Regions from separate parts of the Streptomyces sp. AMJ-169 genome, predicted to be linked through region 1. Evidence: riboswitches for the same ligand, from Rfam matches in the RefSeq annotation. Region 1 holds a riboswitch; the other holds the start of a gene.

Region 1 (4,188 bases):
CGGGCGGCGGCCATGTCGATCAGGCCGCGCTGCGGGATCTCCCACGCGGTGCGGTACAGGGCGCGCACCTCGTCCGGGATCCACACGAAGTCCTGCACCGAGCCGTTGGCCTCGCGCAGCGCCTCACGGGTACGGGCGTCCCACACGCCGAGGTCCTTGAGGTCCTGCACCAGGTAGGAGTTGACCTGGAGGAACTCGCCGGACAGCGTCTCGCGCTTGAACAGGTTGGAGACCTGCGGCTCGATGCACTCGTACACGCCCGCGATGGACGCGATGGTCGCCGTCGGGGCGATCGCGAGGAGGAGGGAGTTGCGCAGGCCGGTCGCCGCGATCCGCTCGCGCAGGGCCGCCCAGCGCTCCGGCCAGGTGAACTCCACACCGAAGTGGTCCGGGTGCAGCACACCGCGCGCGGTGCGGGTCTTCTCCCACGCCGGGAGCGGGCCGCTGCGCTCGGCGAGGTCGGCGGACGCCTCGTACGAGGCGAGCATGACGCGCTCGGCGATCTTCGTGGACAGCGCCTTCGCCTCGGGGGAGTCGAAGGGGATGCGCAGCTTGAAGAAGACGTCCTGGAGGCCCATCGCGCCCAGGCCCACGGGCCGCCACTTGGAGTTGGAGCGGCCGGCCTGCTCGGTCGGGTAGAAGTTGATGTCGACGACCCGGTCGAGGAAGGTCACGGCGGTGCGGACGGTCTCGTCCAGCCGCTCCCAGTCGATGTCACCGCCGGTCACGAACGCGCCCAGGTTCACCGAACCCAGGTTGCACACGGCCGTCTCGCCGTCGTCGGTGACCTCCAGGATCTCCGTGCAGAGGTTGGAGGAGTGGACCACGTGACCGGGCTCGGCGGTCTGGTTCGCGGTGCGGTTGGCGGCGTCCTTGAACGTCATCCAGCCGTTGCCGGTCTGCGCCAGCGTCCGCATCATGCGGCCGTACAGCTCACGCGCCGGGATGGTCTTCTTGGCGAGACCCTTGGCCTCGGCCGCGCGGTAGGCGGCGTCGAACCCGTCGCCCCACAGGTCGACCAGCTCGGGCACGTCCGAGGGGGAGAACAGCGACCAGTCCTGGTCGGCGTTCACGCGGCGCATGAACTCGTCCGGGATCCAGTGCGCCAGGTTCAGGTTGTGCGTACGGCGCGCGTCCTCGCCGGTGTTGTCCCGCAGCTCCAGGAACTCCTCGATGTCGGAGTGCCAGGTCTCGAGGTACACCGCCGCCGCGCCCTTGCGCCGCCCGCCCTGGTTCACGGCCGCGACACTCGCGTCCAGCGTCTTCAGGAACGGCACGATCCCGTTGGAGTGCCCGTTGGTGCCCCGGATCAGCGAACCCCGGGAGCGGATGCGGGAGTACGACAGGCCGATGCCGCCGGCGTGCTTGGACAGGCGGGCGACCTGGTGGTAGCGGTCGTAGATGGAGTCCAGCTCGTCCTTGGGGGAGTCCAGGAGGTAGCAGGAGGACATCTGGGGGTGGCGGGTGCCGGAGTTGAAGAGCGTCGGGGACGACGGGAGGTAGTCCAGCCGGCTCATCAGGCCGTACAGGGCGGTGACTTCGTCCAGGGCGCGGACGCTGTCGTCCTCGGCGAGGCCGGAGGCGACGCGCAGCAGGAAGAGCTGCGGGGTCTCGACGACCTTGCGGGTGAGGGGGTGGCGCAGCAGGTAGCGGCTGTGCAGGGTGCGCAGGCCGAAGTAGCCGAAGCGGTCGTCGGCGGCCGGGTCGATCAGCGCGTCGAGGGCCTGGGCGTGCAGCTGCGCGAAGTCGGCGGTGCGGTCGGCGATCAGGCCCTCGCGGTGGCCGACCGCGATCGACTCCGTGAACGTGGTCACCCCCTGGGAGGCGGCCTCGGCGCGGATGCTGATCGTCAGCAGGCGGGCGGCGAGGCGGGAGTACGCGGGGTCCTCGGAGATCAGGCCCGCGGCGGCCTCCGTCGCCAGCTCGCGCAGTTCCGCCTCGTCCGCGTGGGCGGAACGGCCCCGCAGCGCGGCGGCGGCGACCCGGCCGGGGTCGGCGTCGGGGAGGTCGGCGGTCAGCTCGGTCAGGGTGCGCAGAAGGGCGGCACCGGGGCCGTCGTTCTCGATGACCTCTGCTGAAACCGGTGCGGCTGGCGCGATGGTCACGTGGGGCTCTCCCTCGCTCGGCGGGTGGGCCTTCGGCGAGGGCAGGGGGCAGCACGGACGCACGTATGCGCGGTTGCACCCCGGCCCACTCCGCGAGGCCCGGACGTCAGGGCACGCCGAGCCGTCCTGGACACGGCTGGGCGTATGCGGTCGGCAGGTCCTCGGACTGACTCTCATGCGTATGCGCATAAGTACACCGTTGCGGGACAGTTCCGGATTCGCGCCGGATTCCCCTGCGGCGACAGCGAGCATGAGCATACATCTAGTGCCGGGCTGTCGTGGCACCACCAGATGTTGTGTCGTGTTGGCTTCGGAGCGTCAATTGTGGGGCGGCGACAAAAGAGTGCGGGCCACCTCGGGGGGTTCCCTCGGTGGCCCGCTGCGGGTCGGATGCGGCTCTAGTGCGCCGCAGTCAGATCCCGCTGTACCCCCGGGTCACCCGCATCCGCCGTGTAGTCCTCCGGCCGTGTCTCGTCGACCCCCTCCGGTGCCTTCGCCGCCCTCAGGACGAACGTCAGGACCACCGACACCGCCACGTTCAGTACGAACGCCGTCAGGCCGATGTAGCCGATCTCTCCGATTCCGGGGATCTCCTTGGAGCTGCCGCCGAAGTGCTCCTGGGTGGGGGAGGCCACGCCGTAGGCGGCGATCGTGCCGTAGAGCATGCCCACCGCCCAGCCGCCCAGCAGCGCCCAGCGGTGGAACCAGCGGGTGAACAGGCCGCCCACCAGGGCCGGGAAGGTCTGGAGGATCCAGATGCCGCCCAGGAGCTGGAAGTTGATCGCCACCGTTTTGTCCATGGTGAGGACGAAGACCAGGGCGCCCACCTTCACCAGCAGGGAGACGAGTTTCGAGATCTTCGTCTCCTGTTCCGGCGTCGCGTCGGGGCGGATGAAGTCTTTGTAGATGTTGCGGGTGAACAAGTTCGCCGCCGCGATGGACATGATCGCCGCCGGGACCAGCGCGCCGATCCCGATCGCGGCGAACGCCACCCCGGCGAACCAGTCGGGGAACATGTCCTCGAACAGCTGCGGGATCGCCAGCTGCCCGTTGCTCACCTTCACGCCCGCCGCGATCGCCATGAACCCGAGCAGGCCCAGCAGCCCGAGCATGAGGGAATACAGCGGCAGGATGGTCGTGTTGCGCCGGATGACGTCGCGGCTCTTGGAGGAGAGGGTCGCCGTGATCGAGTGGGGGTACATGAACAGCGCCAGCGCGGAGCCCAGCGCCAGCGTGGCGTACGTCCATTGGCCCGCCTCGGCCGGGACGAGCCCGCCCGCCCCGGCCGTCGTGAACTTCTCGTCCGCCTTGGCGAAGATCTCCCCGAAACCGCCCAGCTTGATCGGGATGTAGATGACCGCGACGACGATGACGATGTAGATCAGGGTGTCCTTGACGAACGCGATGAGCGCCGGCGCCCGCAGCCCGGAGGAGTACGTGTACGCGGCAAGGACGCCGAAGGCGATCAGCAGGGGCAGGTCCTTGACGAACCAGTTGGTGTCCTCGCCGCCGCCGACGCCCATGACGTCGAGGACGGCCTGGATGCCGACGAGCTGGAGCGCGATGTAGGGCATCGTCGCGAGGATACCGGTGACGGCGACCGCGAGGGACAGCCCCTTCGAACCCCACCGCCCGCGCACGAAGTCGGACGTGGTGACGTACCCGTGCTGGTGCGACACCGACCACAGCCGGGGCAGGAAGGTGAAGATCAGGGGGTAGATGAGGATCGTGTACGGCACCGCGAAGAAGCCGGCCGCGCCGGCGGCGTAGATCGCGGCGGGCACGGCGACGAAGGTGTACGCCGTGTAGAGGTCGCCGCCGAGCAGGAACCAGGTCACCCAGGTCCCGAACGACCGCCCGCCCAGCCCCCATTCGTCCAGGGACTGCTCGTTCTCGGCCCGCCGCCAGCGCGCGGCGAGGAAGCCCATCGCGGTGACCGCGACGAAGAAGAAGATGAAGACGCCGAGCGCGACGCCGTTCACACCGTCGTTCACCGGTTCGCACCCTCTCGGCGGGCGCGCTGGTCACGCTGCCACAGTTTGTACGCGGTCATGGTGAGCGCGGTGGAGATCAGCACCCACAG
Region 2 (4,188 bases), on a different contig from region 1:
CAGCGGGCGGCCGTCCAGGGTGACCGAGCCGGTGTCGGGGGCGATCACTCCGGCCAGCAGGCGCAACAGGGTTGATTTTCCTGAGCCGTTGGGGCCCAGCAGGCCGGTCACCCCGCCGGGGTGCGGGGTCAGTTCGACGCCGTCGAGGATCAGCGCGCCCCCGGCGCTCCGGGACACCCCGTCCGCCCGCAGCCCGCTCATCGTGCCCCCCTGCTCCGGTACAGCACCGCCACGAACGCGGGCACCCCGATCAGCGACGTCACCACACCCACCGGGACCTCCTGCGGTTCGAGGACGGTCCGCGCGAGGGTGTCGACCCACACGAGGAAGACGGCCCCGGCAAGGGCCGTCGCCGGCAGCAGGCGGGTGTGGCCGGGGCCGGTGAGCGCGCGGGTGGCGTGCGGCAGGACCAGGCCGACGAAGCCGATCGCGCCGGCCGAACTCACCAGCGCGGCCGTCAGCAGGGCCGTCGTACACAGCAGGATCAGCCGGGTGCGGGTCACCGAGACGCCCAGGGACGTCGCCGCGTCCTGGCCGAAGGCGAACGCGTCGAGGGTGCGGGCCTGGCCGGTGCAGATCAGCAGGGCCGCCGCGAGGACGGCCGCGCCGACGGCGACGTCCGGCCAGCCGGCCCCGCTGAGCGAGCCCAGCAGCCAGAAGAGGATGCCCCGGGTGGTCTCGGCGTCGGCGGCCGTCATGACGATGAACGAGGTCAGCGCCGAGAACAGCTGCATGGCCGCGACCCCGGCGAGCACCACCCGGTCCGTCGTACCGCCGAGGGTGTGGCTGAGCAGCAGCACCAGGCCGAACGACACGACCGCGCCGAGGAACGCGCCCCCCGACACCGACACCAGCCCCCCGCCCGCGCCGAGCACGACCACCATGACCGCGCCCGTCGACGCCCCGGAGGACACCCCGAGGACGAAGGGGTCGGCCAGCGGATTGCGCAGCAGTGACTGCATCACCGCCCCGCACACCGCGAGCCCGGCCCCGCACACCGCCGCGAGCAGCGTGCGCGGCAGCCGCAGATCCCACACGATGCCGTCCCGCAGCGGGCTCAACTCGCTGTGCCCGAACCCGAGATGGGACCCGACCGCCGCCCACACGTCGCTCACGGCGATGTCTGCAGGACCGATGGTGATGGCCAGCGCGACGGACAGCGCCAGTACGACCGTCCCACCGACCCCGAACAGCAGCCCCCGCGCCACCGTCCCCGGCGCCCCCGTCAGCCCCCGAGTCACCGTCCCCGGCGCCCCCGTAAGTCCCCGGCTCACCCCGCGAGACCGTACGCCCGCAGCCCCGCCGCGACCTTCTCGATCCCCTCCACCGTCCGGATCGACGGATTCATGGCCTGCCCCGACAGCAGCACGTACCGCTTCTCCTTCACGGCCGTCATGTTCTTCGTGACCGCGTTCGACTCTAGGAACTCGATCTTCTTCGCGGCCGTCTCCGCGGTCTGCTGCTTGCGCGTGAGGTCGCCGATGACGAGGACGTCCGGGTCGCGGTCGGCGACCGACTCCCAGCCCGCCTGCGGCCACTCCTCCTTGGAGTCCGCGAAGGCGTTGCGCGCCCCCACCTCACGGGTGATGATCCCCGGCGCCCCGCAGCAGCCCGCGAGATACGGCGACTGCGCGTTGGCGAACCAGTACAGCAGGGACACCTTCTCGGCCTTCAGCCCCGAAGTCGCCTTCGCCACCCGGGACTTGAGCGAGGCGACCAGCTCCTGCCCGCGCCTCTCGACGCCGAAGACCTTCGCCAGGTCGGTGATCTCCCGGTAGATCACGTCCAGTTGGAGCGGAGCCGTCCGCGAGCCGTCGCCGTCACCGCTGTTGTCCTTGCCGGTGCAGTCCGAGGGGGACAGGTACGTCGGCACGCCCAGCTTCCCGAACTGCGCGCGCGTGGCGACGCCGCCCTTGCCGAGCGTCGAGGCGAAGGAGGCGGCGACGAAGTCGGGTTCGGTGTCCAGGACCTTCTCGAAGGAGGGCGCGTTGTCCGCGAGCCGGGGCACCTTCGCGTTCTCCTTCTCCAGCCCCTTCTCCACCGGGTCCGTCCAGGTCGCCGTACCCGCCATCCGGTCGGCGAGGCCCAGCGACAGCATGATCTCGGTGGTCCCCTGGTTGAGGGAGACGGCCCGCTTCGGCGGGCTCTTGACGGTGACCCGCTCCCCGCAGTTGGTGAGTGTCACGGCGGCGGAGGAGGCCGCGCTGTCCTTGGCCGGACCGCCGCACGCGGACAGCAGGAAGAGGGCGGCCAGGGTCAGGGCGGCGGGGCGTGCGAGAGGCACAGAGCGTCCTTCGGCGTCGAGGGCTCGTACGCGAAGCCCGGTCGTACGAGGCTCCCCGGGAGGGGGTCGCCAGCAGGTCTTCGGACTCGGGGTCACCCGCGCGAGGCGCCTTCCCGGACCCTCGTCCAGTGGCCGCTGCCCCGCCCGTCACCCTCACCGCTGCGCGTCAGCTCCGGATTCCCACCGGATTCCCTGACCTGTGCGCCACCTGCACGCACACGGGTTCGACTGGCCTGGGCAAGCTACCACACAGGTCTCTCCCGCCCGCCGTGCAGCCAGTTCGTCAGCGCCCACCACCAGTGCAGCGTCCCCGCGCCGTCGGTGAGCGGGGCGCCGGTGATCTGCTGGAGGCGGCCCAGGCGGTAGCGGACGGTGTTGGGGTGGGTGAACAGGGCCGCCGCCGTCTGGTCCAGGCGCCGCCCGTGGTCGAGGAACGTCAGCGCGGTGAGCGCCAGTTGGCGGTGGAAGTCGTCCGCCGGGTCCAGCTCGCCCAGCAGCCGGGCGGTGACGTAGGAGCCCAGCAGCGGCTGTTCCGCCAGCGCGATCTCGGCGGCCAGGTCGGTCAGTTCGTACAGCCCGAGCAGCCCCCGGCGCCGGCCCAGGTCCACCGCCCGTACGCACAGCCGGTACAGCGCGGGCAGATCCGCGAGCGGCGCGGCCGGGGCGACGACGACCAGGGCGCCGGCCTCGATCTGCTCCGCCGCCGGGGGCAGCGCGGCGAGCCCCGCGACATGGCCGTCCAGGTGAGCGGCCGGGATGCCGGTGAGGGAGGTGACACGGCCGTCGAGGTGGGCCGACGTGAGGGAGGTGACATGCCCGTCCGCGTGGGCCGGCGGGACGGCCGGCGGGACGCCCGCGCCCACGGCGGCCAGGCAGTGGTAGCGGCCGTCCGGCCCGGGGCGGATCCCCGCGCGCGCCAGCTCCCCGGCGGGCGGGGCCGCGCCGCCCAGCAGCACCTGCCGCAGCAGCCGGGCCCGGGCGGCGCCCGTACCGCGCGGGGTCTCCCGCTCGGCGGCCCGGTAGCCGTTCACGACATGCCGTTCCACGGCGTCGCCGTACTCCTTCAGCCGCAGGACGGCGCCCAGGACCGCCCGGTCCGGGACGCCCGCCGCGTGGCAGCGGTCCATCGTGATCTCGACCGCGCGCGTCAGCGCCGCCTGCACGCCGCGCAGGACGACGGTCATGGGGACGCCCTGCGCCGCGCGGTCGGCGCCGAGGAGGAGGGCGGCGGTGAAGTCCTGTTCCTCCAGGGCGCCGGGGCGCTGCGGCCCGGCGAACCAGGCGCCCGCCGCGCGGACCAGCGCGTCCGTGTGCGAGCGGGTCTCCGCCTCGGCGAGCCGGGCGAGGCCGGGGGAGCGGGTACGGGCGGCCACGGCCAGCTCGCCGCACACCTCGGTGTCGACGGCGATCGCGCACAGGATGCCGGCGACCGGTTCCGGTCCCTGGAGGACGGTCACGGCTCCCTCCCTTCCCGTCGGCGCTGTGTCCGGGCCACAACGGGGGCGGGTCCGCGTTGCCGTCCGGCCACTACCGCACTGAGATGACGACCTGGTTTCCTGGGTGCTACTCACGGTAACAAGCCAGCTCGCACAGCAACACCCTCCGTACCCCGCACGTCTTTCGCCCCCTTTCCGGAAGGCAGCCCATGGAGAACCTCACAGGAACGCCCGGCGCGGGGATATCCCGCCGCCACGCCCTCACCGCCGCCGGCGGTGCCCTCGCCGGCGCCGCCCTCGCCCAGTCCCTCGCGGGCGCCCCGGCGTTCGCGGCGGCGGCGCAGGACGCGGACGCGATCGTCGTCGGGCACGGCCTCGCCGGACTCGTCGCCACCGCCGAACTCGCCGCCGCCGGACGCCGCGTGCTCCTGCTCGACCAGGAGCCCGAGGCGAGCCTCGGCGGGCAGG

Evidence for each region. Region 1 has a riboswitch for cobalamin ahead of ACYUD3_RS13840 (ribonucleoside-diphosphate reductase subunit alpha). Riboswitches for the same ligand answer to the same signal wherever they lie in the genome.
Region 2: linked by a shared signal. The riboswitch ahead of ACYUD3_RS12230 (ABC transporter substrate-binding protein) and the one ahead of ACYUD3_RS13840 (ribonucleoside-diphosphate reductase subunit alpha) in region 1 are both predicted to bind cobalamin.

Annotation. Positions count from the first base shown of each region.
Region 1 is NZ_JBVLTJ010000005.1:113,113-117,300, reverse strand. It holds gene ACYUD3_RS13840 (ribonucleoside-diphosphate reductase subunit alpha) at 1-2,105, opposite strand, end outside; cobalamin riboswitch at 2,241-2,373, opposite strand; gene mctP (monocarboxylate uptake permease MctP) at 2,504-4,099, opposite strand; gene ACYUD3_RS13830 (DUF3311 domain-containing protein) at 4,096-4,188, opposite strand, start outside.
Region 2 is NZ_JBVLTJ010000004.1:274,755-278,942, reverse strand. It holds gene ACYUD3_RS12240 (ABC transporter ATP-binding protein) at 1-201, opposite strand, end outside; gene ACYUD3_RS12235 (FecCD family ABC transporter permease) at 198-1,241, opposite strand; gene ACYUD3_RS12230 (ABC transporter substrate-binding protein) at 1,271-2,284, opposite strand; cobalamin riboswitch at 2,357-2,504, opposite strand; gene ACYUD3_RS12225 (PucR family transcriptional regulator) at 2,527-3,741, opposite strand; gene ACYUD3_RS12220 (FAD-binding dehydrogenase) at 3,930-4,188, shown strand, end outside.